One region of the Pyruvatibacter sp. genome, then DNA from elsewhere that is predicted to be linked to it. Evidence: predicted binding sites of a transcription regulator. Region 1 holds the regulator's gene; the other holds the start of a gene.
The links. Region 1 encodes PhoB, which activates phosphate uptake and scavenging genes when phosphate is short. Its sites were predicted from a motif close to TGTCATNNANCTGTCAT; they were not measured.
Positions count from the first base shown of each region.

Region 2: the regulator PhoB is predicted to act here: its motif matches at 3,117-3,133, upstream of RIB87_RS12255 (BtaA family protein).

Region 1 is NZ_JAVJSC010000003.1:967,306-983,062, reverse strand. Features, by position in the region: gene RIB87_RS08110 (efflux RND transporter permease subunit) at 1-3,225, opposite strand, end outside; gene RIB87_RS08105 (efflux RND transporter periplasmic adaptor subunit) at 3,231-4,556, opposite strand; gene argE (acetylornithine deacetylase) at 4,797-5,966, shown strand; gene RIB87_RS08095 (hypothetical protein) at 5,956-6,588, opposite strand; gene RIB87_RS08090 (Hsp33 family molecular chaperone) at 6,626-7,627, opposite strand; gene argF (ornithine carbamoyltransferase) at 7,615-8,544, opposite strand; gene RIB87_RS08080 (aspartate aminotransferase family protein) at 8,541-9,779, opposite strand; gene RIB87_RS08075 (ABC transporter permease) at 9,973-10,797, opposite strand; gene RIB87_RS08070 (GcrA family cell cycle regulator) at 11,074-11,583, shown strand; gene phoB (phosphate regulon transcriptional regulator PhoB) at 11,671-12,372, opposite strand; gene phoU (phosphate signaling complex protein PhoU) at 12,417-13,151, opposite strand; gene pstB (phosphate ABC transporter ATP-binding protein PstB) at 13,209-13,955, opposite strand; partial or broken gene pstA (phosphate ABC transporter permease PstA) at 14,060-14,977, opposite strand; partial or broken gene RIB87_RS08045 (DUF3333 domain-containing protein) at 15,407-15,757, opposite strand, start outside.
Region 2 is NZ_JAVJSC010000009.1:1,080-16,836, forward strand. Features, by position in the region: gene rlmB (23S rRNA (guanosine(2251)-2'-O)-methyltransferase RlmB) at 1-910, shown strand, start outside; tRNA gene RIB87_RS12245 (tRNA-Thr) at 998-1,073, shown strand; gene RIB87_RS12250 (class I SAM-dependent methyltransferase) at 1,173-1,811, opposite strand; gene RIB87_RS12255 (BtaA family protein) at 1,816-3,051, opposite strand; gene dxs (1-deoxy-D-xylulose-5-phosphate synthase) at 3,171-5,078, opposite strand; gene RIB87_RS12265 (polyprenyl synthetase family protein) at 5,133-6,092, opposite strand; gene ispG (flavodoxin-dependent (E)-4-hydroxy-3-methylbut-2-enyl-diphosphate synthase) at 6,105-7,295, opposite strand; gene ispH (4-hydroxy-3-methylbut-2-enyl diphosphate reductase) at 7,794-8,747, shown strand; gene hpnH (adenosyl-hopene transferase HpnH) at 8,828-10,006, shown strand; gene RIB87_RS12285 (phosphorylase family protein) at 9,956-10,651, opposite strand; gene shc (squalene--hopene cyclase) at 10,946-12,859, opposite strand; gene RIB87_RS12295 (TetR/AcrR family transcriptional regulator) at 13,222-13,818, opposite strand; gene RIB87_RS12300 (hypothetical protein) at 13,928-15,004, opposite strand; gene RIB87_RS12305 (sterol desaturase family protein) at 15,182-15,757, shown strand, end outside.

The sequences.
Region 1 (15,757 bases):
GGGTATCCGCCTGACCTTGTCATCGTCGGGCAACGCTTCATACGCCTCAAGGTCAATATCAACCGTGCGGGAGGAACGCTTGCGTCCAAACAGGGCGCGGGCGTCTTCCTGTATGCCGAGCACGGCGGGCACCACCAGCAACACGAGGAACGTGGCTGTTGCCAGTCCCCAGGCAAGGGTAATGGCCATGGGCAGCAGGAACTGCGCCTGCAGGCTGGTTTCAAACAGCAGCGGCAAAAGACCACCCACAGTGGTGAGCGAAGTCAGCAGCACAGCGCGCAGACGATCCTGCACACCGCCGATCACGGCATCGCGCACGCTTTCACCGTCATCCAGCCGATTATCGATCTGGTCCACGAGAATGATCGAGTCGTTGACCAGAATACCGGACAGGCCAAGCAGCGCGACGAAACTCAGCAGCGTCAGGTCGAAGCCCATGACCAGATGGCCAAGGACGGCACCGATCAGGCCGAAAGGAATGATGGTCATCACCACAATAGGCCGGGCATAGCTGGCAAACACCCAGGCCAGAATGATGTAGATCGAAACAAGCGCAATCTGCGCACCAAGCCCCAGATCATTGAATGCTTCCGCCTGCTCCTCGGCACGGCCGGCAAAATCGAAGTCCAGATTATATTTCGCGGCGATTTCCGGCAGTCCGGTTGTACGCAAACTTTGCACCACGGCGTTTGATCGCGTGGCATTTGTGTCAACTTCCGCGGTTATCGAGACAAACCGGGTACCATCTTCGCGGCGCAATCGGGAGAAACCGGATTGTTCCGTAATCGTCACAACTTCCGTAAGCGGCACCTCAAGGCCCGCAGGCGTACGAAGGAACAAATCTTCCAGTGCGCGCGACTGTTCGCGCTCCGGCAACTGAACACGAACCGTCACTTCCTCGTCATTGCGGGCAAACCGTTTGGAGATTGCACCCTCAAAGGCGTTGCGCACCTGACGGCCCACACTCTCGGTTGTGAACCCAAGGGCCGCACCACGCGGACTGACCCCCAGGATAAGTTCCTGTTTGCCATATGGAAGGTCGTCGTCCACATCCGAAACGCCTTCAAAAGCCGCGAGCAGATCGCGCACCTCAAGGGCAGCAGCCTTAAGCTCACGCGGGCTGCCACCTGTGAGGCGAATATCAAGATCGCGCCCCGGAGGTCCACCCTGTTGTTCGGTTATGGTGACGCTTTCCATGCCCGGAATAGGAGGCAGTTCAGCGCGCCACGCAGAAATCACATCACGGGTCCGCACCGTGCGCCGCTCCGATGCCACCAGCTCCACCTGCAGATTGCCGCGGTTATCGCCGTTGGTAACGCTGAATGACCCGCCGGTCTGGCCCACCGTGCCATATGAAATCTGAACCAGCGAGCCTGCTTCACCGGTGAGGTTTTGTTCAGCACGCCGCAGCGCTTCATCAACAATGCCAAGCGCACGCGCTGTTTCCTCACGCGGCGTGCCAGGGGCAAACACCACAGACGCATTGACGGTTTCACCTTCAGGTGACGGGAAGAACTGAAACCCCACCCTGCCGGATGCCATCAGGCCAATGCACAGAATAAGCGCTGCGAGGGCGATCGAAACCGTTGTGTAGCGCTGATCAAAACTGGCGGTGACAATGCGCTTGAACACACCGTCGCGAAACCGCGCAAAATGGCCGTTGAACCAGGTATGAAACCGGCTTTGCTCCATGCCGCCTTCAAGCGCATGTCGCATGTGGCCGGGCAATACCAAAAAGCACTCAACAAGGCTGGCGACCATCACCGCCATCACCACCAACGGCATGGCCGAGAGCATCTGGCCGATGACATCGCCGATCAGCAAAATCGGCGCGAAGGCCGCAACCGTTGTGAGAATGGCCGCGAGAACCGGCCCAAACATCCGCTTGGCCCCCAGATAGGCCGCCACAGACGGCGGATGACCGCGCTCGCGCAGGGTGGTGGCGTGCTCACCCACCACAATCGCGTCATCCACAATGATGCCGATGGTCATGATGAGCGCAAACAAAGAGATCATGTTGATGGACTGGTCCGTCACCGCCATCACGCCGAGCGTTGCCATCATGGCCACGGGAATGCCGACTGATACCCAAAACGCAATGCGCGCGTTGAGGAAAATAAACAGGATGACCAGCACCAGCGCGAGGCCGCCAAGGCCGTTTTTGACCAACAGCATGACGCGCTCGACCACAAGATCAGCCTGCACGTCAAACAGCTCTACGTTGAGGGTCGGCGGCAGCGTTGGCCGCAACCCGGCCAGCGCCTTTTCAACCTTGTCCTGAACCTCAAGCGTATCCGCCGTGGTGGCACGCTGGATATCAAGTTTGATTGCCATCTGCCCGGCGCGCAGCCCCGTCGGCTGGGTCTCGTCAAAACCTTCGCGGATCTGTGCGACGTCACGCAGCAGTACTTTTTCGCCGCCCGCCAGCGACTTGATCTCGATAGTGCCCAGGCTCTCCGGGTCGGTCGCAAGCCCGATAGAGCGGAGCTGTTTTTCCTGCGCACCTTCCAGAGTGCCCGACGGCAAGTCCTGGCTCACCTGACGGATGCGGCTGGCGACATCACCGACCGACAAATCAAGACGACGCAGATCAGCTTCCGATACTTCAACAATCAGCTCAGGGTCACGTACGCCCTGCATCACCACCCGGTCCACGCCGGCACTCAGCAGCACATCGCGAATGTCTTTCGCATAGGCGCGCAGCGATGCTTCCGTGAACGGACCTGAGATGGCCAGTGCGGCAACGGATTCATACAGGATCGCACGGCTGATGACCGGGCGCTCACTATCTTGCGGAAGCGTGGTGACAGATGCCACTGCCTGTTCAATGTCGGACAGTGCTTTTTGCATGTCAGCAGAGGGCGAGAACTCGATGACAATCTGCGCAACACTTTCGCGCGCGTAGCTTTCAACGCTGTCGACGCCATCCAGGAAGCGAACTTCCGGCTCTATGGCCTCCACGATATTGCCTTCCACATCTTCCGCACTGGCACCCGGCCATGCGACGGTGACAGAAATGAAGGGAATGTCCGTGTTTGGAAAGAACTGTGTATTGAGCCGGGCAAGAGCAAACAGACCCGCGACAACCAAAAGCCCCATCAGCAGGTTCGCAGCGTTGCGATGAACAACGAAGAACCCAAGAATACCGCGCGGCCGGTGTTCGGGCGAAATGTGAGACGGGTAATCCGCGTCAGGCGTCGTGTTTTTGCGAGGATCGCGTGCCATCGGATCTAGCGCTCCTCAACCCGCACACCGGGGCCAGCCTCAGCAAAGCGTGTAACGAGCACGCGCTCGTCGGCTGCAAGGTTGCCGCTGACCAGAATGCCATCAGGCGTGCGGGCGGCAACCTCAACGTTGCGGGCCTCCAGACGTCCGTCCGCAATGACATAGACCGTGCCCTGCTCGTAGAGCGCTGTTTCGGGCAACGGTATCACCTGCGTATAGCGGGTGTCAGGCAGACGCACTTCAACGAAGGCACCAGGCCGCAGGGGTGTGTCAGTGCCGGTTGTCTCCAGCCTTGCAAAAGCTTCAACGCCACCTGAGGCGGCCGATATCTCAGCCCCGACACGCTCGATCACTGCATCATACTCGACCGCGCGGTTGCCAACGCGCCAGATGACGCGGGCCTCACGCCCGGTCACAGACCCTTCCGCCGCGATGATCCGGCCATACTGCGCGTCTGACAGGGTAAAGCGGACTTCCAGCCGGTCCGCGTCGGTCAGATCGGCAATCTTGCCGTTGAGCGTCACACGCTGGCCCTGCTCTGCCGCAACGCCACCAACAAAGCCGGTGAAGGGTGCCACGATGCGTGTGTTTGACAGATCCCGCTCAGCGCGGCGCAGACCAACTTCAAGGCGCTGGATGGTTGCCTGCTGCTGCTCGACACGCGATTGCTCAACGACAACATTGCTCTCGCGCTGATCTACCGCTGCTTCCTGCTGGGAGACGGCAAGCCGACGATCATCGACAGTTTTCTGGGAAATGTTGCCGCCCTTGGCAAGGCGCACGGCGCGGTTGAGGTCGCGCTGGCGGATCACCAGTTGATCGCGGGCACTTTCAAGTGCCTGCGCCTCAAGCACGGCGCGGGCGCGGATTTCTGACAGGCGTGCCTTGCCCTCCCCAAGCTGGGCGCTGGCTTCATCACGGGCGGCTTCATAGTCGAACGGGTCAATCGTCACCAGCAAATCATCTTCCTTGATGATGCCGCCTTCGCGAAAGTTTACGCCGGTTTCAAGTATTTCGCCGGTGACCAGCGCACGCAGCTCCACCTTGCGACCGGGCACGACTTCACCGAACACCTGCAGTTCGGGCTGCACGTCAGCAAACGCAACACTGGCGGCCTGCACTGTCCATACACGCTCCTGGGGTGGCTCGGGCACAAGCTGGGGACGGGTCAACATCAACACTGCGACAAGGCCAGCGGCACCGGCGATAATCAACACAGGCAGAAATCGGCGCCATAGCGGACGCCGAGGTTCTTCACCTGGCAGCAACGGGGTGTGCGCTTTGTTGAAAAAGCGACCCGGCTTTTCTTCGTCCTCGTAGCGATCCAACATCAAGGGCCTTTCAGGGCGTTAAGGGCGGTCGTCTCATCTGCTGGGTTTGAAGGGAATGAATGAATGCACTACGCAGCCTGAACAGGTGCTGACAGTTCTTTGTTGCACGTTAAATGATATACGACCCTGTTATGCGGTCTGGATTGCTCTGTAGCAAACGACCAGCTTGCGGGATTCCGTCGCAACAACGCGCAAAATCCCGGATATTCAACGGTTTTCACTCTTACGGACACTCATTTGATGGCTGAAACCCCGCCCCTTAAAAGCGCAGATCTGTTAGCCGCGCTGGTTGCTTTCGACACCACAAGTCATTTGAGCAACCTCGCGCTGATTGACTATGTGACCGGGCTGATGGACGCCTACGGTATGCGCTACCAGGTGCTGCCCAATGAGACCGGCACCAAGGCCAACCTATATGGCACCATCGGCGGCGATGGGCCGGGGGGCATTGTGCTGTCGGGCCATACGGATGTTGTGCCGGTGGCCGATCAGGACTGGACCACGGACCCGTTCACGCTGGATGAGCGCGACGGGCGCTACTACGGGCGCGGCACCTGCGACATGAAAGGCTTTGTTGCCTGTGCACTGGCCCAGCTTCCCCGGCTCAGCGCGGCGCGGCTGACCCGACCTGTGCATTTTGCGTTTTCCTATGACGAGGAAATCGGGTGTTTGGGGGTACGCCCGATGATTGACCATCTGGCGCAGCATCTGCCCCGGCCTGACCTTGTGATTGTCGGCGAACCTACTGACATGGCGGTGGTGGACGCACATAAGGCCATTCGCTCGTTTCGGGTTGAGGTGACAGGCCTTGAATACCACTCAAGCCAGACCGACAAAGGCGTGAATGCCATTGTGGCCGCAGCAAAGATGATTTCGTTTCTGGATGGGATCGCCGAAGAAATGCGCCGACGCGGCGATGCGACGGGGCGCTTCTCGCCGCCCTACTCCAGCCTCTCCGTAGGTCGCATCACCGGCGGCACCGCAACAAACATCGTGCCGCGCCATTGCTGGTTTACATTTGAGCACCGCACACTGCCGGACCAGGACGAAGACGAAATATCTGCGCGGCTGATGGAGTATGTACGGACCGACATTCTTCCACCGATGCGGGACGTTCATCCCGGTGCGGATGTTTCAATCCGCACGCTGGCGCAGGCACCCGGCCTCAGGGCCACAGGCGATGCGTCACCGCTGGAAGCCGCCGTGATGATGCTTGCAGGCACCAACGAAAGGCAGGCGGTGTCCTACGCAACGGAAGCCGGGCTGTTTCAGGATGTGGGCATCCCCACACTGGTGTGCGGACCGGGGAGCATTCTGCAGGCGCACAAGCCGGACGAATGGCTGGCGCAATCACAACTTGAGGCGTGCGACGCCTTTTTGAGTCGTCTGGTGGATCACATCAGCGCTTGAGGACAAAACCAAGCTCTGCGCGCAGACCATTTTCCAGCGCCTGATCGAGCGATGCTGCAAGTTCTTCCATCAGTGCAAAATAAATCACGTCCCGATCGTTGAGACTGGCGCTCTCAAGAATGTTGCGCACGCCCCTGACCTGCACACTTATGCCGCCGATGCGGCCTACCTTGGGGTCAATCAATTCCACATCCACCGCGCAGACGGCTTCTATGCGCGTATCTGTTTCATCCTGAAAGATGCCACCCACACCTTCGGCAACTTTCAGGTTTGTCCGTGTGACTGCCCCATCACGCAGGATAACGCGCAAAATGCTGCCATCACGTGCGCCGGGACCGCCAGGTTCAGCACGCAAACGATCCCGGGTCCAGGCACGAATGATGTCAGGCGGACTATTGATGTTGCGGTGCCCAATATGCGGCAGCGTGCCGGGTTGCCGCCAGGTCTCCACCAGTTCTACCCGCGCCACATCCACAACAAGGGGCTGCATGTGCTTGTAGGTAATGGTGGCGGTGACAGGCCCTGATGGCGGCGACGGAGCACCCGCGCACCCCGCCAAACCAAATGCAAGAGTAACGGCAAAAAGAAATGCCCCGAGCAGCGCTCTGGTGCCGGCTTTCATGGGCGCATACTCCTTTGCACGTGGTTTGCGTGGGGGACTATTTCTCAGCGAACTCCGCCGGATCAAAATCATAGGTGGTGCTGCAAAATTCGCAACGTACCTCGATGCGTCCCTCGTCCGTACGCATGTCCGCCATTTCAGTTGGCCCGAAACTTCTCAGAACACCGGCGATGTAGTCCTGCGAGCAGCGGCACGAGAATGACAGATCGTGCGGCGCAAAAGCACGCACCCCGTCTTCGTGATAGAGCCGGTACAGCAACTGCTCGGATGTCAGCGTCGGGTCAACAAGCTCGTGGTCTTCGACCGTCGCCATCAGCACCTGCGCGCGGTTCCAGTTTTCGTCTTCGGCCTCATCAGCCGTGCCGGATGAACCAGCAGGTGCGTCACCGGGATCAAGATCACGGACATAGCCGCCGTCAGCGGGCATGTGCTGGATCATGATGCCCCCGGCGCGCCAGCCACCATCCGCCGCACCATCTGCATTGCGCTCAAGACTCTGCGCCACAACCAGCTTTATCAGCGTTGGCAGTTGCTCGGAGCGCAGAAAATAGTCTTCGCCACATGCAGCAATGGATGCGCCTTCCAGCGGCACAACACCCTGATAGCTGTTGCGGCCGGGGCCCTGGTCAACGGTCAATGCCATACTGCCTTTGCCCATAAGCTCTGCCAGTGTCGGCTTGGTTGATCCGGTGAGCGCAGCAACACGTTGGGCATCAAAGTGGGCATAGCCGCGCAGCCCCCCCTCGTGGGTCATGTCGGCGATCAGAAAGTCCACCGGCCCATCGCTTGAGGTTTGCACGGTAAACCGGCCTTCAAGCTTGAGTGCTGTCCCCAGCATGGCCGCCAGCATCAAAGATTCACCCAGAAGCTGCGAGACCGGCAACGGATAGTCATGGCGGTTGAGTATGTCGCTGATGGCGGGGCCAAGCCGCGCCAGACGCCCGCGCACGCTCATGCCTTCAATGGCAAACGGCAGCACCATGTCGTCAGTGCGCTCACCGGCAACAGAACGTTGGGGAAAAGCGGTCAATCGAGGCACCAGGTCAGAATACCCTTCTGGGCGTGGAGGCGGTTTTCGGCTTCATCAAACACAACCGACTGCGGACCGTCCATAACGTCAGCCGTCACCTCCTCACCACGATGGGCAGGCAGGCAATGCATGAAGATAGCGCCCTTGTCAGCGGTGGCCATGAGCGTGCTGTCCACGCGGTAGGGGGCCAGCAGGTTGTGGCGCCTTTCGGTTTCTTCGTCGCCCATGGAGACCCAGGTATCTGTCACCACAGCATCCGCGCCAGCCGTTGCTTCATGGGCATCGTTGGTAAGGCGCACGCGGCCACCCCGGGCGATGGCGGCTTCAATGCACTTTGCGGGTGGGGCCAGCTCCGGCGGGCAGGCAAGCAACAGTTCAAAATCAAAGCAGGGCGCTGCCTCGATCCATGAGCGCGCCATGTTATTGCCATCCCCAACCCACGCCACGCGCTTGCCTGCTATCGGTCCGCGATGTTCTTCAAACGTCATCACATCAGCCATCACCTGACAGGGATGTCCCACGTCGGACAACCCGTTGATAACAGGCACAGAGGCGTGTTCGGCAAGCTCACGCAGTTTGGCATGATCGTCCGTGCGCAGCATGATGATGTCGACGTAACGCGACAGCACGCGGGCGGTATCAGCCACCGTCTCGCCGCGGCCAATCTGCATGTCGCTGCCATTGAGAAAAATGCTTTCGCCACCCAACTGCTTCATACCGACATCAAACGACACGCGGGTGCGCGTGGAAGGCTGCTCGAAGATGAGCGCCAGCAGGTGGCCTGCCAACGGCTTGTCAGCATCCGGCTTGCCGCGAGGCCAGCCGGCACGTGCTTTTTTCATGGCACGCGCACGATCAAGCATGTCGCGCAGATCAGCATTGGCGATGGCGCTGAGATCAACAAAATGCTTGCGGGCGCTCATCATGCTTCTTTCTTGTCGGCAAGCTGAGCAGCGATGTCGGCACACACCGCTTCAATGCGCGATACAGCGTCGGCAGCTTCGTCTTCCGTAATGATCAACGGGGGCAACAGCCGAACCACGTTGTCACCGGCGGCAACGGTCAGCAGGCCTTTGCCCATCAGTGCTTTTTGAATGTCGGTATTGGGCACAATGCATTTGAGGCCAAGCATCAGCCCGCGCCCGCGCACGCTTTCAATCACGCCGGGGTACTCGTCGGCAATCATCGTCAGGCCCTGCGATAGCCGGCCCGAGACCCGCCGCACATTTTCCAGAAATGAAGGCTGGCTTACCTCATCGAGCACAGCCTTGCCGACCGCCATGGCAAGCGGGTTGCCCCCAAATGTTGAGCCATGCGTGCCCGGTGTCATGCCTTTGGCCGCTTCGGCGGTGGCCAGACACGCACCAACGGGAAAACCGCCGCCCAGGCCTTTGGCGGTAGCCAGAATATCCGGCTCAATCCCAAGGTCCTGGTAAGCATACAGATGTCCGGTACGGCCCACACCGCTTTGCACTTCGTCGAAAATCAGCAGCAAGCCATGCTCATCAGCGAGAGCGCGCAACTGGCGGATAAACTCTTTTGAGGCTTCGCGAATGCCGCCTTCGCCCTGCACCGGCTCAATCAGGAAACCTGCTGTTGCATCCGTGAGGGCGGCTTTGACGGCCGCAATGTCATTGAGGGCCACCTGAACAAAGCCGGGCGTCGCAGGGCCAAACCCATCAAGATATTTTTGCTGGCCGCCCGCAGCAATGGTCGCCAGCGTCCGCCCGTGGAACGCGCCTTCAAACGTTATGAGTTCAAACCGCTCAGGATGGCCGGACGCTGCATGATACTTGCGCGCCATCTTGATGGAGGCTTCCAGCGCTTCTGCACCTGAATTGGCGAAGAACACCGTGTCGGCAAAGGTGAGGTCAATGAGCTTTTGGGCGAGCGCCTTTTGCCCCTCAACTTCATACAGGTTGGAGACATGCCACACTTTGTGGGCCTGCTCGGTGAGTGCGGCAATGAGTTTGGGGTGAGCATGGCCCAGAGCGTTGACCGCCACCCCGGCACCAAAATCCAGATACCGCTCGCCGGTGGGCGTTATCAGCCATGCCCCTTCGCCACGCTCAAACGAAATATCGGCGCGGGCATAGGTCGGCAGCACCGGGGTGATGGGTGAACTGCTGGCAGACGGGCTGCTGGCGACGGGTGTGGCCACGGGGTCGTGCTCCAAAAAACAAATACGGCCCCGCCGGGTATTGGGGGCCGATGGTGCGAAGTGTCAGATAACGCTTTACAGGGCTGAAAACAAAAAATGCCGCCAGCGGATGGCGGCTTGCCCTGAAAATAGCTGCGGATTCAATCGCGTACATAACGCGATGTCAATATGCGACGAGCCTGCACGATCGCCACTACGCCTTGAGGCGGAAGCCCTTCTTGAACACCCAGTGGCAGATGCCCCACAGGATGATGTTCAGTACGGTCAAAACGATCACACCTGTGAGGATCGAGCCGTCTGCATGGCCGGTGAAGCCGTAGCGAAAGCCGTCGATCATATAAAAAAACGGGTTGTAGCTGCTCACCACGCGGGCAATCTCCGGCAGGCGCTCAACCGAATAAAACGTGCCTGACAGGAACGCGAGCGGCGTGATGACAAAGTTGGTAACCGCCTGCATGTGGTCAAACTTTTCAGCCCAGACCCCTGCCAGAACGCCCATCAGCGCCAGCGCCAGCGAGGCCGCCAGCACAAAGAAAACAATCGCCCACAAATGCACGATGGCCATCGGTGCAAAAAACGAAATGACGATGGCAGACGCCACCGCCACAACCACGCCGCGCGTCATACCACCAAGGGCAAAGGCTGCATTGAGTTCGCCCGGTGACAGGGGCGGCATCAAAAAATCCACCACATTGCCCTGCACTTTAGAGACCAGTAGCGAGGAAGATGTATTGGCAAAGGCGTTTTGAATGACCGTCATCATGATGAGGCCCGGCCCCAGAAAGGCCAGATAGGGCACCCCCGCCACAACCGTATCAGCGCGGCCCATGGCAACCGCAAATACCGCAAAGAACAACAAGGCCGTCACAACCGGACCCGCCACGGTCTGCGTGAACACCTTCATGAAACGGCGGACTTCCTTGAGATACAGGGTCCACAGGCCAAGCCAGTTCACCGCGCCAAAGCGCCGGACGCCTGGTTCGGATGTGACCGCTGTCTCAAACTGTGTGTCTGTCATGTGTCCCTGCCCCCTGGGCCTGCTTTTCGGCCCGCAAGAGACGTAACCGACAAGGTGAGGAGGTAGGCCGCGCGCCGCATCGGCGCAAGGGCTTTATCCACAAGCGAAACGCGGGCAAAGCAAAAGAATCAATATATTGTGGATAACCCGTTAACAGACCACAAGATCCCTTGCCGTTGAGTCGGGCCATATAGTAGGTTTCCACAAGGTTAACACGAGATGTAGTGGTTTCCACGTTGGGGGCTGCAATATCCGGATTGGGGGAGACAGACGGCCATGTCATGGACAGATGAGCGCGTGGAACAGCTTAAGCAGATGTGGCTTGACGGCCTGAGCGCCAGCCAGATTGCCGGTCGGCTTGGCGGTGTCACCCGCAATGCTGTTATCGGCAAGGTTCACCGTCTGGGTCTTTCAGGACGCGGCGCGCCCACCCGCGTGACGCGTCGCAGACCCTCCACCCCACGTGCACCGCGTGCCCAGAGCACAGCACCGCGCCGCGAACAGGCCACAAAACAGGCCGCAGCGCCCGCACCCGAGCCCGAAGAACTGGAAGTCATCAGCGACCCGGACGCACAGGCGAACCTGCTGGAGCTCAACGAGCAGACCTGCAAGTGGCCAAATGGCGACCCGGGCGATGAAAACTTTCACTTCTGCGGTCAGCGCTCAGCCCCCGGAATGCCTTATTGTGCGGCTCACGCCAAAAAGGCCTATCAGCCGCTTCCATCACGCCGCGAGCGTCGCGACCGGCAGCCTCAGCGTCAGTTCCCAAATCGGATGAGTGGCTAAACACCTCGTACAACACCAAACGAAAAAGGGCAGCCCGGAAACAGGCTGCCCTTTTTTGTGAGTGATCGCCGTTGATGCCGCCGGATGCTAATTGCGGAAATGTTCGTCCAGCGCATAGCCCGCTGACCGCACCGTGCGGATAGGATCCTGCTCGCCGGGATTATTGAGCGCCTTGCGCAAACGGCCAATATGCACATCCACCGTGCGCGCTTCCACATACACGTCCGAGCCCCAGACCGCATCCAGCAACTGCTCACGGCTGAACACCCGACCGGGATGCTGGATCAGGTGGTCGAGCAGGCGAAACTCGGTGGGACCAAGATGGATTTCACGATCACGCCGCCGCACCCGGTGGGTAGCCCGGTCAACAGCCACCTCGCCAAACGTCACAACGTCATCCGCAAGAGCCGGGCGGATGCGGCGCAGGACTGCGCGCACGCGGGCCAGCAGTTCCGTCATCGAAAACGGCTTGGTTATGTAGTCATCCGCCCCCGTATCAAGACCGCGCACGCGATCAGCCTCTTCGCCCCGCGCTGTGAGCATTATGATGGGAATGTTTCTGGTTTCGCTGCGGCCCCTGAAGCGGCGGCACAATTCAATGCCTGACACCTGCGGAAGCATCCAGTCGAGCAGAACCAGGTCTGGCTGTTGTTCGTCCACAATCATCGCGGCCTCGTCGCCGTCAGCGGTTTCGATGACGCGATAGCCTTCTTTTTCGAGGTTGTATTGCAGCAGCGTGGTCAGCGCCGCCTCGTCTTCAACAATCAAAACAAGGGGTTTTGTTTTCATTGGCCTGGCCCCGTTTGCTGTGACCGGTGTTTCAACCGTGATGCTCACGTCGTCTTGTCCGTGCCGTTGGGTGAGGAATATTCAAGATGCGTGAAGCTCGTTGTGTCGCCCTTGGGGCGGCTTTCGCCCACCACCTTGCCGGTAACCAGAAACTGGATTGTCTCGGCAATGTTGGTGCTGTGATCGCCAATGCGCTCAAGGTTCTTTGCCACGAACAACAAATGTGTACACAGGCTGATGGTACGCGGGTCTTCCATCATATAGGTCAGCAGTTCGCGGAACAGCGAGTTGTACATCTCGTCAATTTCTTCGTCGCGGCGCCATACTGCCTGTGCCTTTTCGTCATCGCGGTGGGCATAGGCATCCAGCACTTCCTTGAGCTGGTTCAGCACCTGCCGGCCCATGCGCTCAAGACCCTGCATGGCGCGGCTGGGGCGCACCTGATCCACGGCCTGCACACGCTTGGCAATGTTCTTGGAAAGGTCGCCGATGCGCTCAAGGTCGGATGAAATCTTGATAGCCGATATCGTCTCGCGCAGGTCAATCGCCATTGGCTGCCGCAGCGCGATCAACCGCAGGGCCTGGGCCTCGATATCCACTTCCAGCGCGTCAATCTGCTTGTCAGCGGCAATGGTCTGGTCTGCAAGCGTCAGATCGCGGCGGGTGATCGCCTCGATTGAATCTGCAAGGCTCCTTTCCGCAAGCCCGCCCATACGCGCAAGGCACTCGGTTATACGGTCAAGCGCCTCTTCAAAGGACGTAACAATGTGTTCCTGCACGTGGGTTACTCCCCGTTCGGCTGCGCGCTCACAAGCAGTGCAGCAGCCATGTGCGATTTAGCCAAAGCGGCCGGTTATATAATCCTGCGTGCGCTCATCGTTCGGGTTGGTGAATATCTGCTCCGTGCCGCCTTCTTCTACCAGAATCCCAAGATGGAAGAATGCCGTGCGCTGAGATACACGGGCGGCCTGCTGCATTGAGTGAGTGACGATGACGATCGTGTAGTTTTCCTTGAGCTCGTCAATAAGCTCTTCAATGCGGGCCGTCGCAATCGGGTCCAGCGCCGAGCAGGGCTCATCCATCAGGATCACTTCCGGAGACACTGCAATGGCGCGTGCAATGCACAGACGCTGCTGCTGACCACCCGATAGCCCGGTGCCAGGCTCCTGCAAGCGGTCCTTTACCTCGTTCCACAACCCGGCGCGCTTGAGCGACACCTCAACAATCTCGTCCATTTCCTGCTTGTTGTGGGCAATGCCATGAATGCGCGGGCCATAGGCGATGTTGTCGTAAATCGACTTGGGAAACGGGTTTGGTTTCTGGAAAACCATGCCGATGCGGGCACGCACTTCCACCACATCCACCTTCGGATCATAGACGTTGTTGCCGTCCAACTCGATGGTGCCGGTGATGCGCGCAATATCAATCACATCATTCATGCGGTTGAGGCACCGCAGATAGGTTGACTTGCCACAGCCTGACGGGCCGATGAGCGACGTCACCTGATGCTCGGTGATATCCAGATCAATATCAAACAGGGCCTGCTTGTCCCCATAAAAGACGTTGACGTCCTTCGTGTGCATCTTCACCCGCTTGGCGGCAGATGACGCCACAGCAGACACCTGCACGGATGGCGATATGTTGGTCCGGTTCGTTTCTTCGGCCATGGACATCTCGTCGTTTCCTTCTACCAGCGGCGTTCAAAGCGCCGGCGCAACAGCACGGCTAGGGCATTCATCATGACCAGGAAGGTCAACAGAACCATAATGGCAGCGCTTGTCTTGGCCACAAACGCGCGTTCGGGGCTGTCGGCCCAGATAAATATCTGAACCGGCAATACGGTGGCGGGGTCAGTGAACCCGCCGGGAATATCAACTATAAAGGCAACCATGCCGATCATCAGCAAGGGTGCTGTTTCGCCCAGCGCCTGCGCCATGCCGATGATGGTGCCGGTCAGAATGCCAGGCATGGCCAGAGGCAGCACATGGTGGGTAATGACCTGCACCTTGCTTGCGCCAACCCCAAGCGCTGCTTCACGAATAGACGGCGGCACCGCTTTGAGGGCTGCGCGCGTGGCAATGATGATGGTCGGCAGGGTCATCAGCGCAAGCACCATGCCGCCAACCAGGGGCGCCGATCTTGGGAACCCGAAAAAGTTCAAAAACATCGCAAGACCCAGCAAACCAAATACAATGGACGGCACGGCCGCCAGATTGTTGATGTTCACCTCGATCAGATCCGTCAGCCGGTTTTGCGGCGCGAACTCCTCAAGATAAATCGCCGCCAGCACCCCAACCGGAAAGCTGAGCAGCAGCGTGATCGTCAGCGTCAGGAACGAGCCGACAACAGCCCCCCAGATACCCGCCAGTTCAGGCTCACGGCTGTCTCCTTCAGTGAAGAAGGCATTTGCAAACCCACTGCTCACAACACCATCATTTTCAAGGATGCGAAGCCACCCCGCTTCATCGTCCTTGATGCGACGATTGCTTTCAGGTGTTGTGTATTTTATCAGCTGCCACGACCCCGAGGGTGCCGCCACCTCACTGCTGAGCTGGTTCACAACCCGACCGGTAATCGTCTCATTGGAAACCGCCAGCGCCTTCACAAGCCCACCATTTATCTCAACGAAGATGGACGGCATCTGGTCGGTCAGCGCGACGGTACCGCCCGCGCTTTGCGCTGTGGCGCGCAGCGCATTTGCCTCAGCCTCGATTTTTTCAGCCGTGCGGATACGCTGATCAACCTGTGTTTGCAACGTGGCAATCCGGTCCTCCAGAGCGTCGCGCTGCGGACCAACGGCCTGCGCAAGATCAGCTTCAGCAGTGCGGACACTCTCTTCAAAGCTGGCAACGCCAAGGCGCTCCCGCTCTGAGGTTTCCAGCAAGCGGTCAGCTTCCACTTCCAGCAGCGTTTTGGTGTCTTCGAGAAAGGATGCAAAGACATTGGACGGCGCAAGAAGCTGGACGTCGCCTGCGGTGCCCGTCGGCTGAAGTTCTGCATCGGGTTGGAAAGTAACGATATCCGTCATCTGACCTTTGAGGAACGTGTCCACATCGTCTGATGCCGGAATGGAAATCGTCTGCGTCGTGCCAATAAGTGCCGGGTTGGCCTCGACAAACTCTTTGAGTTTCAGATCGGCACCATTGCTTATCAGGCCCGCAAGTTTTCGCTTGGTGCGTCTGTCCGTCACATCGGGAAAGCGTTCATAAAGCGTTCGGCGGACCAGCGCCTGGTAGTTGGCCGCCGCCAGGTTGTCCCGGTCAATCTCGGCGGGATCCAGATAGACCTCAAGATCAAGATCATACTGTATGAAGGCTGGCAGGCCCTGAGAGATGATGGTGGTCAGCAAGGTGGCCAGCACGGCGACAGCCACGAGAATTGCACC
Region 2 (15,757 bases), on a different contig from region 1:
GGCAAACCGCGAGGGAACGCGTGATGGCAGGGGAAGGGATCGCGGCCCCTCATCAGGCGGCCGTAAACGCCCACCCACCCGCACCACTGAGCGGGCACCTGAGCGTGCCGCGTCACGCGGGCGGTCATCATCCGCAGCATCAGACGGACCAGACTGGCTCTATGGCACCCACGCGGTGCGCGCTGCCCTGCATAACCCCAAACGCCGCGTGCTGCGCCTGATCGCAACGCCGGCAGGCGCGGAGGCCGTGGCTGAATCCGCGCAAAAACGCGGCCTGCAAATAGAAACAACCGACGCCCGCGAGATGGACAAGCTGTTTCCCGCAGGCACCGTGCATCAGGGCCTTGCCATCAAGGTCGCACCGCTGGCAGAGCCGGTGCTGGCAGATGTGCTGGCCCGCGCCGAGGCCGAAGCCGCTGAAGGTGCCGCCACCCCTGCTACTGGCCAAAAACCGCTGATTATCCTCGATCAGGTGACAGACCCGCAAAATGTCGGGGCGGTGCTGCGCTCGGCTGCTGTGTTTGGCGCCCGTGCCGTCATCGTCACCCGGCGCAACTCGCCGCCCATAACCGGCGCACTGGCCAAAGCAGCCTCTGGTGCCGTTGAGCAGATGCCGCTGGTGCAGGTGCCCAACGTGGCGCAGGCCATCGCCGTGCTGCAGGCGGAAGGCTGGTTCACCGTTGGCCTTGAAGGCACCGGCGACAAGGCCCTAGGCGACCTCGACCTCACCGGCAAAATCGCCATCGTCATGGGGGCAGAAGGCACCGGCCTGCGCCGCCTCACTGCCGAGCGCTGCGACATGCTGGCCAAAATCCCCGGCGAACCCGGCTTCGCCTCCCTCAATGTCTCCAACGCCACCGCTGTGGCGCTGTATGAGATCCGCCGACAGGCGGGCGGCACCAAAGCCTAAATTACGTCTCGCCAGATCAAAATAACCGCGCTATACCGAGCCCGATTCAAAGCTGCGATTCAGACGAACAGTCTTTGAGCCACGTGTGCCGGCTTAGCTCAGCTGGTAGAGCACCTGATTTGTAATCAGGGGGTCGGGAGTTCGAGCCTCTCAGCCGGCACCATTTATTCCTCACGCTTGAGTGCACTTGCGCGCAAACGCTCCGGATAGGCGGCCTGACGGGCCGACGCCTGGTCAGGCGTTCGGGTGACACACGAAAGACCTACCGCACCACCTCAGCGATGCGGGCGTAGTCGCCGTAGAGCGGCAGCACGCGCCCTTTTCCCAGCGATGTTATGGTCTGTTTCAGGTCGGCCCGTGGCGTGACGTGGAACTGTTTTAGCCACCACATCAGCAGGCGGCTGAACCAGCGTGGCAGGCGCTCCTGCTGGCCGAAGTCAACCAGCAGCAATCTGCCACCTGCGCCGGTAGCCCCATAGCCTTGCGCCAGCGCCTGCTGCCAGTCAGGGATCATGGAAAGGCTGTAGGAGAAGAACACACGGTCAAACACAGCACGTCCAAACAGCGCGTTCGCATCAAAACCGGCGGCATCGGCGCGGGCCAGCGTGATGCGGTTTTTCAGACCTGCGCGGGCAACTTCATGGCGGGCCTTTTCCAGCATCGCTTCTGAAATATCGAGGCCGAAAAACAGCGCGTGCGGGTAGCGCCGGGCGGCCTTGATGAGGTTGCGCCCGGTACCACAGCCCACTTCCAACACACAGCCACCTTGTGGTGGCGCCAAATCACGGATCAGCCTGTCGCGCCCCAGCAGAAAATACTTGCGGGTCGCATCGTAAAAATGCCGTTGCGTGCGATAGATCGAATCCATCAGGTCGCCGGTGGGTGACGTCACATCGCTCATCAGGCTAGCCCTTGAAGACGTAGAGATGTACGCCGCCGTAAATCGCCGAGCGGTCATGCTTTGAATATTCGAGGCTTTGCTCAGCGCGATAGTCCCATCGCGCCATGATGGCATCATCCACACGCCCCGGCAGAATGGAGGATTGACCGGCTGTGCGAAACACAACCCGCGCACCAGGTTGCGCGGTGCGGCTGATCTCAGCCCACAGTTCCATGAGTTGGGCATCTGTCATCCAGTCCTGCGCATCAAGCAAAACATAGGCGTCGAGAGAGGCATCTTGTTCCAGTTTAAGCTGATCGGTAACAGACCGGTGCTGCACATTGACCCGGTCTGCCCGGTCCCGCACATCTGCAAAATGCTCTGCCTGCAAGTAGGGCGGCAATGGGCCTGAGGGGCCAGATGCATAGCCGCGCCCGAATGCCTGCCACGCAAAGTAATTGTCTTGCATGGGAAACCCGCAGGCGAGTTTTTCAAGACGCGCTTTCAGCACTGCCGCCATGTCGCCATTGCCATCTGCCGCCAGCGCCTCGTATTGAGCCGGCGGAATACCCAGTCCGTATAGCGACATTTTTTTTGACGTCACCCAGCGCACCACACGGCGGTCGAAGAGCGGCGCAAGCGCCGTATCAAAAAACGTCCGCTGCTCATCAACCGTCCGCGCCCAGACTATCTGCCGTGGGTCGGTACCATGCAGGCGCGCCATCCAGTGTGCCGCGCCGATAAAGTAACCAAGCAAACCGTGATGATAGAGATCCCGTGAAAACAGCGAGATGCGTCGCTGCAGCATCCAGTCGCGGCCTTCCCAATAGCGTCGGCTTTCCCCGTCAAGCTCGTCGCGCACAAAGCGTTTGTAGGCGGTGATATTGGCCTTCGCATCGGCTTCCCCGAAGAACCGGTAAAACGCTTCATAGGTCGGCATACCCCGCACAGCCGCAAGTTTCAGGCGCGTCAGCGCCAGATGGGCGCGGTTGAGGTCCACCGCCACAATTTCTTTGGGGTCTGCGGTCAGATACGACAAGACGTTGCAGCCACCCGACGCAATGGTGAGCATCCGCGATGTGGGCGTCAGCGCTAACGCCTCCAGGTCCACTTCCGGGTCTTCCCAGATTTGCGGATAAACCAGCCCCTTGAACGCAAACGTAAACATCCGTTCCAGAACACCGGCACGCGTATCTGCGTCATTCTGGTGGACTGCAGATTTAAGGTGTTTGCGTGTTTGCGAAACAGCTGAAGGCGGCATGGCGGGCTCCTGAATACAGGGATGAATCGCCAGCGTGGGCGACCCCGCTCAATACCAGTCCGGCCATGACGGTTTTGTCACAGCAACGCGTCTGCCATATGACGCTCGTGAAGGAAAAACTACTCGGCCCCAACGCCTGCCGCAGCAATGGCACGCGCTTCATCCATGCCAAGCGACGCCAGAACACGGGCGACGATGCCGTCTGCATCAAGCCCGGCAGCGGCCACCTGATTGGCTGGCTTGTCGTGGTCGATGAAGATGTCCGGCATGTAAATTGGCACGAAGCGGGCCTTGGCCATATCGGCTCCCTGACGCACAAGACTGTCAAACACCAGCGCCGAGAAGCCGCCGATGGAGCCTTCTTCGACGGTGATGAGAAGCTCGTGATGCTCCGCAAGCTGACGAACCAGTTCGTCATCAACAGGCTTTGCAAAACGCGCGTTTGCCACTGTGGTCGACAGTCCCATGGCATTGAGCTTGTCGCCCGCCGCCAGCGCATCATGCAGACGCCCGCCATAGCTGAGGATCGCAACCTTGCTGCCTTCCTTGAGCACCACGCCCTTGCCGATTTCAATGGGCGTGCCGCGCTCAGGCAGAGCCACGCCCACACCCTCGCCGCGCGGATAGCGCAGACCGATGGGGCCTTCGTCGAATTCGACAGCCGTGGACACCATGTGAACAAGCTCGGCTTCGTCGCCTGCCGCCATCAGCGTGAAGCCGGGAATGCAGCCAAGAAACGCAATGTCATAGGCACCCTGATGGGTCACGCCGTCCGCACCCACCATGCCGGCCCGGTCGATGGCAAACCGCACCGGCAGCTTCTGAATGGCCACGTCATGAATGACCTGGTCATAGCCGCGCTGCAGGAACGTTGAATAGATCGCCGCGAACGGCCTCATGCCTTCTGCCGCCATACCGGCGCAGAACGTCACGCAATGCTGCTCAGCGATAGCCACATCAAAATGCCGGTCGGGATAAATCTCGCCAAACTTGGTAAGGCCGGAGCCATCCGGCATCGCCGGAGAAACTGCCACCACGCGTTCATCGCGCGCGGCTTCATCAATCAGCGCATTGGCGAACACGCTTGTGTAGCTGGGTGCCCCGGGCACGCCCTTGGCTTGCTTGCCGTCAGCCACATTGAACTTGGCAACACCGTGATAGCAGTCAGCAGAGGCTTCGGCAGGTGCGTAGCCCTTGCCCTTGCGGGTTATGACATGCAGCACAATCGGCCCGTCAAGATCACGCGCAGCCGTCAGCACACGGACCATTTCGTCCACGTCATGGCCATCAAACGGGCCTGCATACGGCACACCCAGATCATCAAACAGGGTCGGCTGATCGACAAAGCGCGGCAAACCCTCTTCGGCTATGCCTGCATCCCGCGTGGCTTCGTCCGGCATGTGGCTGCGCAGTTCGGTCAGATAGTCAGACAACGCGCCCGCCGGTGGCGCAATCGACATGTGATTATCATTGAGGATGATGACCATGCGGCGCTTTTCGGAGCCCACATTATTGAGGCCCTCGAACGCCATACCCGCAGACATTGCCCCGTCGCCCACAATTGCCACCACCTGATTGTCCCGACCCATAAAGTCGCGGCCGGCGGCAAACCCAAGAGCGGCTGAAATGGCGGTTGACGAGTGCGCAGCCCCAAACGGATCAAACTCGCTTTCAGCGCGCGACGTGAAGCCTGACAATCCACCGCCGGTGCGCAACGTGTTGAGGCGTGACTTACGCCCCGTCAGCGTCTTGTGCGGATAACACTGATGGCTCACATCCCAGATCAGCTTGTCGGCGGGCGTATTGAACACGTAATGCAGCGCAACCGTAAGTTCCACCACACCAAGCCCGGCACCCAGATGGCCGCCCGTCTGTGACACAGCCTCAATCACCGCCTGGCGCACTTCATCAGACACATGGCCAAGATCAGCCTGGTCAATCTTGCGCAGGTCAGCGGGAACGTCGATTGCGCTCAGGAAGTTGCTGGATTTTGACCCAGCCTCAGGCGGTGTGTGCCCATCAGCCATTTTTTGTTCTCCTAACGCGGACACATAACCCTAAAAGCATGTCCGCAAAAGCACCTACTGTTTTCGGTCAACCACAAAGCGCGCGACCGCCCGTAGATTGTCCGCACTGGCCCCAAACGGCACCAGATGCCCGCAGGCACTCTCAACCAACTCGTCAGCCTTCTTGCGTGCTCCTTCAAGCCCAAGGAGCGTTACAAATGTGGCAAGGCCATGGTCCTGGCCCACGGGCTTGCCCATTTGCTCTTCAGTTCCCGTCACGTCCAGCAGGTCATCCGCCACCTGGAACGCAAGCCCCAGATCCGCCGCATAGCCTGCAAGCGCTGCCCGCTCACCCTCGCCCGCGCCTGCCAGCAATGCGCCGGCAACACACGAAAAGCGAATAAGCTCGCCGGTTTTAAGCGCCTCAAGCCGGGCAATCTCATCAAAGCCCATGTCGGTACGGGCCGGCGAAATATCAATCATCTGGCCGCCGACCATGCCCGCCGCCCCGGACGCGCGGGCAAGTTCCACCACAAGCGCCGCGCGAATGGCCGGATCACGCGAGGTCGAAAAGTCGCCGAGCACTTCAAACGCCTGCGTCAGCAACGCGTCTCCCGCCAGAATGGCAATCGCCTCGTCAAAGGCCTTGTGAACAGCCGGACGTCCGCGGCGCGTGTCGCTGTCATCCATCGCCGGTAGGTCGTCGTGAATGAGACTATAGCAATGCACCATCTCGACAGCACACCCCACCCGCAGCGCCTGCGCGTCAGGCACGCCGAAAAGTCTGGCGCTTTGCATGACCAAAAACGGCCGCAGCCGCTTGCCGCCCGACAGCGCGGAATACCGCATGGCCTCCACCACCGGGCCGCGCGGACCATCAACGGCAGGAATGAGCCTGTCGAGCTCAGCCGTTACCGCATCGGCAGCCGTGCTCATCAGCGTTCCCAGATCAGAACTCTGATCTGAAACCGGGTCAGACATGGGTGTGTGCGGCTCGCCGGAGTGATCCACCGGCGCCGCTGCTTCGCTGCTCAACCTGTACGCCCCCTACTCCGCCGCCGTTACCTGCTGCGCTGATGATGAAGCTTCAGCCTCTGCCTTGGCTTGTGCGTCCGCCGCCTCGCGGGCACGCTCCACTTCAATCTCGGCAGCTTTCTTTTCAACAAGCTCGACCAGATGATCGACCATGCCGTCATTATCAATTTTATGGTCCGCAATGCCGGACACATACACCATGCCGGTATTTTTGCCCGAGCCACCGCCGGTAAAGCCCACATCCGTCATCATGGCTTCGCCTGGCCCGTTCACCACGCAGCCGATGACCGACAGCGTGAGCGGCGTTGAAATATGAGCCAGCCGCTTTTCAAGCGTCTCAACCGTCTTGATAACCTCAAAGCCCTGCCGCGAGCATGACGGGCACGAAATGATGTTCACACCGCGATGCCGCAGATTGAGCGACTTGAGAATATCGAACCCAACGCCGATCTCTTTCACCGGGTCCGCCGACAGCGACACTCGGATCGTGTCACCAATGCCCGACCAAAGCAGCATACCAAGGCCAATGGACGACTTGATGGTGCCGGACTGAAAACCGCCGGCTTCCGTGATGCCCAGATGCAGCGGGTAGTCGCACGCCTCGGCCAACCCCTGATAGGCGGCAACCGCAAGAAATACGTCAGACGCCTTCACTGAAATCTTGAACTCGAAAAAATCGTTGTCTTCCAGAATGCGCGCATGGTCCAGCGCACTTTCCACCATCGCTTCCGGGCACGGCTCGCCGTACTTTTCAAGCAGGTCTTTTTCGAGCGAGCCCGCATTGACGCCGATGCGCATGGCACAGCCATGGTCCTTGGCCGCCTGCACCACATCCTTCACCCGCTGGGCGTTGCCGATGTTACCGGGGTTGATGCGCAAGCACGCAGCCCCTGCCTCGGCGGCCTCAATGGCACGTTTATAATGAAAGTGGATGTCCGCAACGATGGGCACCTTCGACTGAGCCACAATCTCCTTGAGGGCGGCGGTGGAGTCCTCGTCCGGACAAGACACGCGCACAATGTCGGCACCAGCTTCTTCCAGCTCGCGAATTTGCGCGACGGTTGCTTTCACGTCAGGCGTCAGCGTGTTGGTCATCGACTGAACGGTAATAGGCGCGTCACCCCCCACAGGCACATTGCCGACGTGGATCTTGCGGCATTCCCGCCGGTAAATATCGCGATATGGTCGAACGCTGCTGCTCAAGGCTGCCGCTCCATTCAGGTTTAAGTCGTTTCACGCCTGCCACTTTGCGCGTGTCAGGTGTTGACCGCGCTAGATACCAGAAAACCGCGTGCCTTACACGTCGCTGCCGTAGCGACACAAAGGCACTATGCAAGGTAATATGGTCCGCCGCCCAGCAACAGGCCACAAATCAACTTTTATTGGCGAAAGCGTGATTGGAACAGGTGCGGCAAACATGTAACTCCACGGATGAAAAACCGGACGCTGATTGTGGTTAACACCTTAAAATCAGTACCATATTCAACACGGAATTGATGCTGACCGCCTTGCACCGGCATCACCAAACACGCACACTGGCAGCTTGATTACGACGCATACCGTCGCAAGCGCCTTCCACTCAACCCGGCGCCTGTTCGGAGCCTGAACCGCCAATTGGCCTACATTTAACTTGATGCATTTTTTGACAGATTCAGGGGTTGGCACGTGACTGAAAGCACCTCTTCCGCAATCAGACCTGCGATGAAAGTCGTTCTGGCAGAGCCACGCGGCTTTTGCGCCGGTGTTGAGCGCGCCATTGATGTGGTGGAAAAGGCGCTCGAACGCTTTGGGGCCCCTATCTATGTGCGCCACGAGATTGTTCACAACAAACACGTGGTGGAAGACCTGCGCGCCAAGGGCGTTGTGTTTGTAGAGGAAGTGGATGAGGTGCCGGTGGGTGCCGTCACCATTTTTTCAGCTCACGGCGTTGCCGAACGTGTTGAGGAAGATGCCGGCGCTCGGGGCCTCAAGGCCATTGATGCCACGTGTCCGCTCGTCACCAAGGTTCACCGCGAAGGCCGCCGTTATGCCGAGCAGGGCTACGACGTGGTGATGATCGGCCATCTGGGCCACCCGGAAGTGGAAGGCACGCTGGGCCGCATTCCCGGCAAGGTGCACGTCATTTCAGAGCCTGAGGATGTTGCCGTTCTGGAAGTGGCCAACCCCGACCGGGTGGCATTTGTGACCCAGACCACACTTTCCGTGAACGACACCCGTGACGTGATTGAAGCCCTCAAGAAAAAATACCCGTCCATTGTCGGCCCTGACGTACGCGACATCTGCTACGCCACTCAGAACCGCCAGACCGCTGTTGCCGAAATGGCCAAGCATGTGGACATGATTTTGGTGGTGGGTGCCACCAACAGTTCCAACTCAAACCGGCTGCGTGAACTGGGCGAAACCATCGGCGTGCCGAGCTATCTGATCGCCGACGCCCACGCCATGGAAGACGCCTGGCTGGAGGGCAAAACCCGTGTCGGCCTCACCGCCGGTGCCTCTGCCCCTGAAACACTGGTGCAGGGTGTGATAGAACGCCTGCGCACCACCCATGACGTTGAGGTGGAAAGCCTCAACGTGATTCGCGAAAATGTGACCTTCAAACTACCCCGCGAACTACTTGATGACCCTGAGCCATCCCGCGCCGCGGGTGCCTGATACACTCCCTGAATCAGACACCCCGAACCGCGCCGGAAGGCACACACCAAAAGGCCGTATGAGGCCAGGAGAGACGAAAAGTGGCTGTACCTATTCGACAGATGGCTATGGTTGGCGCCTATGTGATGAAGCAGCGCCTCAAGGGCAACAAGCGTTATCCACTTGTGCTCATGCTGGAGCCGCTGTTCCGCTGCAACCTTGCCTGCCCCGGCTGCGGCAAGATTGACTACCCGGACGCCATTCTCAACAAGCGCCTGTCGGCTCAGGAATGCTTCGACGCGGTGGACGAATGCGGTGCTCCCGTGGTGGCCATCCCCGGCGGCGAACCGCTGATCCACAAGGAAATCGGTGAGATCGTTGAGGGCATCGTCGCACGGAAAAAGTTCGTGTCGCTGTGCACCAACGCCCTGCTGCTGGAAAAGAAACTGCATCTGTTCAAGCCATCGCCCTATCTCTTCTTCTCGGTCCATCTTGATGGGCTGGAGGAAGAGCACGACAAGGCCGTGGACCAGAAGGGTGTGTTCAAGAAGGCCGTGTCCGCCATCAAGGCCGCGCAGGACGCAGGCTTTCAGGTCAACGTCAACGCAACCATCTTTGACAACATGACCGCCGATCAGGTGGCGTCATACCTCGACTACTGCACCGACATCGGCGTCTCCATCACCATTTCGCCGGGCTATGCCTATGAGCGTGCGCCGGATCAGGAGCACTTCCTTGAGCGCCGCCGCACCAAGGATCTGTTCCGCGACGTGTTCCGCAAGGGCGAAGAGCGCAAGAAATCCGGCAAGAAAAAATGGGCGCTCAATCACTCCTCCCTGTATCTGGATTTTCTGGCCGGCAACCAGCAATACATGTGTCAGCCTTGGGGTATGCCCACGCGCAACATCTTCGGCTGGCAGCGCCCGTGCTACCTGCTGAATGAAGGCTACGCCTCCAGCTTTCAGGAGCTGATGGACGAAACCGAATGGGAGCAGTACGGCACCGGCAACTACGAAAAATGCGCTGACTGCATGGCCCACTGTGGCTACGAGCCAACCGCTGCGGCAGATGCTGCCGCCCACCCACTCAAAACCCTGTGGGTGTCGCTGCGCGGCCCCAAAACATCCGGCGACTTTGCACCGGAAATCGACCTCACCAATCAGCGCAAGGCCAAATACATCTACGACGAGCTGATTGAGCAGAAGGTTGAAGAGCAAAAGCTCAAGGACTTACACGACCCCAAGAAGACCAGGGACAAGGTCTCTGGCACAGCGGCCTAGGCTCTTGAACCCTTTGGAACTGCCGGCGGCAAGACGCATCATCGCCGGCAGGTCCTGAGGCCGCAGCATCAGCCGCAATACCGTCGTCATGACGCGAATATCACCGCCGGGTCCAATCGCCCCCAGCGCTGCATGGGGCAGCGTGTGATGCACTGCATCTGAAACCGCCCGCAACGCTGTAAACGGCACGCCCAGCTCGCGGGCCACGTGGGCCACTGCCCCGCTCTCCATATCCACCGCGTGCGTTCCGGTACGCCGCCCAAGCGCCCGCTTGGCGGCAACATCTGCGACAACGTCAGCAGCATCAGCCATATCAACATGTTTGAGCGTGAGCCCTGCCCGCGCTGCACACTGCGCAAGCAGAGGCGCAAACTGCGGCGACGCTTCAATGCGTTTGCCGTCGCGCATCACAACGGCGCGGGCAACGGCAATATCACCGGGCACCAGCGCATCACTCAGCGCCCCCGACACGCCAAAACTCAGCAGCGCCGTGCAGCCATGCACCTCTACAAGCTCTCGCGCCAGGTCTTCAGCTTTGGCGGGCGACGCCCCCGATACGGCGGTCCTGAGTGCGGGATCATCCACCAGCGTGCCAAGCGCTGCTTCTTCGGCCTTCACGCCGCACACAATGCCAAGCCGTTTCATGCGTTTGCCCTCAGGTATTTACTTGGTAATGCGTCTGTGTGTGGAGCAGTTTGGTGCTTGCTGCAAGCGATCCCGCGGAAAGCAAAGGGGCTAAAGCTCTGATATTCCCCATGCCCAATCCCGTGTCCCCGGACCTGATCCGGGGCCTACCCGCCGACCGGCCTTCGACATAGTGGCTGGCGCAAAATGTGCGTGCAGCCCGGCCCGAACCAGCACGCACTACTATACCGCTGCACCGCGAATGGACCCCCGATCAGGTCCGGGGAAACGGAATATTGCTGACACGCTTGTTGGCTACATGCCATACGCAACATGCCGGTCGTTGCTCTTCATCAGGTTCTCATACCGCGCCACTGCCCACAGCGGGAAATACGCCGCGTAGCCGTGATACTTGAGATAAAACACCTTGGGAAAGCCGGTGCCGGTGTACAGCTTCTCATCCCACCGCGCGCCATCGCGTTTGGCATTTTCAAGATACGCCACGCCGCGCTTCACAGCATCGCTCTCAACCTCGCCCGCGGCCATCAGGCCAAGCACGGCCCAGGCGGTTTGTGAGGCGGTGCTCTCCTTCACTTCGCTCTTGCGGTCCTCGTGATAGGTCGCGAGGTCTTCACCCCACCCCCCATCAGCCCGCTGACGTGCCTTCAGCCAGGCCACACCGCGCTGCACGTAGGCAGACTGCATGTCCTCACCCGCCGCATTGAGCGCGCACAAGACCGACCATGTGCCATATACATAGTTGGCACCCCAGCGCCCCCACCATGAGCCATCCGGCTGCTGGTCACGCTTGAGATACGCCACACCCTTGGCTATTTCTGCCGCAAATCTTTGCCTGTCGAGTTGCGCCAGAAACGACACACACCGCGCCGTCACATCTTCCGTAGGCGGATCAAGCAGCGCACCGTGGTCAGCGAACGGGATGGAATTCAGATAAAAATGTTCGTTCTCAGGCTCAAAAGCCCCCCAGCCGCCTGACGACGACTGCATACCAACAACCCACTCCGCGGCGCGCTCAATACTCTGGGTATATTCCGGCTTGCCCGTGCGGTGCATTGCCATGGCCACAACGGCGGTATCGTCCACGTCCGGGTAATAGTCGTTGTTGTACTGAAACGCCCAGCCGCCCGGCCGCACATCAGGCCGCCGCACAGCCCAGTCGCCCACCACATCCAAAATCTGCTTGTCCTTGAGCCAGTCGAGCGCGCCATCCAGCGCGTCATCGCCCGCTTCAAGGCCGGATTCCATCAAGGCATGAGACGCCAGACACGTATCCCACACCGGCGACACGCACGGCTGGCAATAAAGCTCGTCGTCGGTTTCCACCAGCAGCCGCTCGATGGATTCCCTGGCAATCATCAGGTTCGGGTCATCCTTGGGGTAGCCCAGTGCGTCATACGCCATCACCGAATTGGCCATAGCTGGATAAATCGCGCCCAGCCCGTCCAACCCGTTCAACCGCTCGGTGAAAAACGCCACCGCCTTGTCGATGGCCCGTTTGCGCAAGCCTTTGGGAAACGCCGGCTCACAAAACCGCAGCACTTTGTCGAGCACCAGAAAACAATCGCCCACAAAGCTGCCATTGGGGTTGATGTTATACACTTTCTCATCTTCGGGCGGCGTCACGAACAGTTCACGGATGGTAATGCCCGTCGGGTTGCGCGCCTGCGCCTTCAACGCATAGAGCACCAGCAGAGGCGCAATCACTGTGCGCGACCAGTAAGCAATTTTTGACATGTGAAACGGAAACCAGCGCGGCAACAGCATGACTTCCACCGGAATAACCGGCACACCACGCCACGGGATCTGCGCGAACAGTGCCAGCATGATCCGTGTAAAGACGTTGGCCTTGGACGCTCCACCGCGTGCCAGCACCCAGTCTCGCGCACGCACCATGTGCGACGCATCAATATCCTCGCCGGTCAGCTTCAGCGCCCAGTACGACTTGATGGTGGCCGAGATATCGCCGTCACCATCATGAAACAGCGGCCAGCTTCCATCCGCGTTCTGGATGCGGCGCAGATAGCGCGCAATCTTTGCTTCCTTGGCCGGGTCCACATCATCCAGAAAATGCTGCAGCAACACATATTCGGACGGAATGGTACTGTCGGCCTCAAGCTCAAAAACAATGTGCCCGTCGTCGCGCTGCATCTCAACCAAGCGATCGGCCTGTGTCTTGATAAGCTCCTCGCGCGCCACGCGGGCAGCCATCGCCTGCTCGGCTGTTTCTTCCGTGTCCTGCGGGCCGAACTCAACAACCGTCACGGGTACTCTCCCCTGTTTTTTGTGGTGTCTTTGGCGGACTGCTCTGAATGGTGCAGTGCAATACTAGCGGCGGGCACGCCCAAACAGCAAGCCCGGCATATCCGCTGCTAGGGTCAAAACCCAATCAGCGCATTGATCTTGCGGCGCAAATCGTGATTCCGATGGCGTAGAGCTTTTGGAGGATGATTCATGGCGCACTGCTTGGCTTGTGGGGAAAAAGGGGGCGCGAAAAATCAGGCGGTCGGCCTACGGTCCACCCCTCAGGCCACCGACGGTGGATAAGATGGGTTAGAGTGCAGAGCAGCGCCTCAGCTCTCGTTCGAAATCAGCGACAAAAGGACGTTGATCACGTTTGTGGACAGCGTTTCAGGTGGATCAAACCGCAAGCGGCTTAGGTTGATCGGTAGCGCTAGACAGCCGTGAATCGCAGACCAAAAGAACTGCGCCATCTCGTGGCGATCAAAATCTACAAACACGCCTGAAGCTTGTCCTTCCTCGAATGCGGCGCACAAACCCCGATAGAAGAACTCATCTCCTAGGTCGACTTTCTCGACGTAGTTCTTTCTTCCATCGGGGACTGGGAGAAACACATACTTGAAGAAACGGGTGTTTGTGATTGCGATGCTTGCGTAGTCCTGCAGCAAACAGCGCACCTTCTCTGCTGGATCATGGGAAGCATCGTAGTTGGCCTGCATAGCAGCCCGGATCTGGTCAACTGGAACAGACCAAACCGCCTGAGCGAGGTCATCGCGACTCTTGAAATACGTATAGAATGTTCCGACCGAGATCTGGGCTTCTTCGGCCACATCTCTAATTGTAATGTCGTCCCATGCCTTTGCATCGTTGGGCGCAATTTCGCGACGCTGTCCCAACCGCACTGCGGCTTGGCAAATTTGATGGCGCATCCTCGCACGCTTTTCATCGGTTATGGGTGGCCTCGGCACAGTTCACTTTGTCCGAAAGTTTATTCCATTCCTCACACACGTCGTGCGAGCCCATAAGCCATACAGAGATTTATTCTACTTCGCACCTAAGAAAATGGTCCTCTAATATGGAGCCGATGAGCATCTCTCCATCGAGCATCGTCGCTACGCTTGAACCCGAAAGCTCGGTTCCATCGTTCATATAGATTGTCTCAAACGTCATGGGCGAACTGCTGACTTGCACTGCAATGACATGCGAAGGTGAAAGGCTGTTTGCATCCCTCACATGCTCGAGCAGAGGAAAAAGTTTGGGATGAGCGCCTGCTAATAGCCTGCCATCCTCAGACCATTCCAAGTTGTCCACCGCTGTGTTTACATCCAGCTTCTCGACGAACTCCCACTCGCGCATTGACGCTCCCCTGCGGAAACGTTTGACCGAGCGTCCGAGGGCCTCGGCTATAAACAGGGTCTGTCCGTCTTCGGAAATTGCAAGCCCATTTGCACCCTTGATGCCCTCGACAGCAAGAACTCCCGTTTGACCGTCAAAGTAGGAAACCGACGACCAGGACATTCCAAAGTAGTCTTCAATCGTCGCCATTATCGACGGTTGGGGGCTGCCATGGTCATTTGAAACAAAGAACTGGTTTCTGCCGATCGCCTTGATATCGTTTGGTGAGATCAACTCCGGATAGTGAAAACGACCTTTGAGCGTAAGGCTATGATCTTCGGCGACATCGAATACGAGTATCTCGTCTTCGAAACGCGAAGGGTGATTGACCATGTACAATTCCCGCTTTCCATCTTCGAGTTGCAAGAGATCGATGCCATGCGGATGAAACGGCTGCTCAATCTGCACATTTAGAGGTTCGGGTCGACTGTCTGGCTGTGACAAATCGAGCAACCAGATATCACCATTCTTAACCTTTGCGGTGCTGCCGCTGCGATAGCTGTCGAACACTTCGCGTCCGTTGCCAGCCGAAATGAAGGCTACGCGGTTCACTCGGTCGATGTTGATGTCTTCCGACCCGGCTGGTCCCTCCATCATGGTACACGCGCCTACCGATACCGGTTCGATCTCGACGAAGGCGCCGGAATCGCGAGAGATGCGCCACGCCTGCCATCCAATCAGCAACAGCACAGCAGCAATGACGATGGTTTTCTTCGGCAATTCTCTTCTCCCTCTGAAACTCAAGTTCCAGCGCCTTCGGCAGGCACCATGTTTCTACGTCAGCTTGACGATAGGTCTTCGGTTAGTATATTGAACAGGTTCATTTAATCAATACGCGCTGTGGTGCCGTTCTGATCCGCGAGTGCCAACCAGCGCATTTCAACCGAGAAATTCACCATGCAGTCAACTGACGCCAAGGCTCTCAAGAACCGGAACCTGCCTGCGCGCGCTCCGCTCGCCAGAGCTTTCGAGAAGTGGCTTGGGATGCCGCTCAACCTGATCGAAGCGATTCTGTCTTACGTCATCGTTCGCCCATTGAATTGGGCGCTGCGGCACCTTGATTGGCTGTCGCACAGACTGGAAGGCACGTTGCTGCGACGGGTTCTGCAGCACACAATCTTTCCCGCTACTATGGTCATCTCGCTTTATCTCAGTTTTGAGTTTGTCGAGAATGGTGGCGGGCTCAATTCCCTCTTAGTACTTGCGCTCATACCCGTCATTGTGGGCCTGTTTGTAGCTCCTCTGGAGCGCCTGATGCCGTTCAGCCGCAACTGGCTGGAGGGTAAAAATGACATGTCCGTCGATTTGATGATGTTCTTTTCCGGAGCATTCTGGAACGGATTCTCCAGGTTCCTGCTGCAGGCTTTATTCATTGTTGGCATTATCGAAATGGTGGAGCCCTATGGTCACGACCTTTGGCCTGCACAACTGCCCGGAGTGGTCCAGGTATTCCTCTTCATCCTGCTCAAGGAC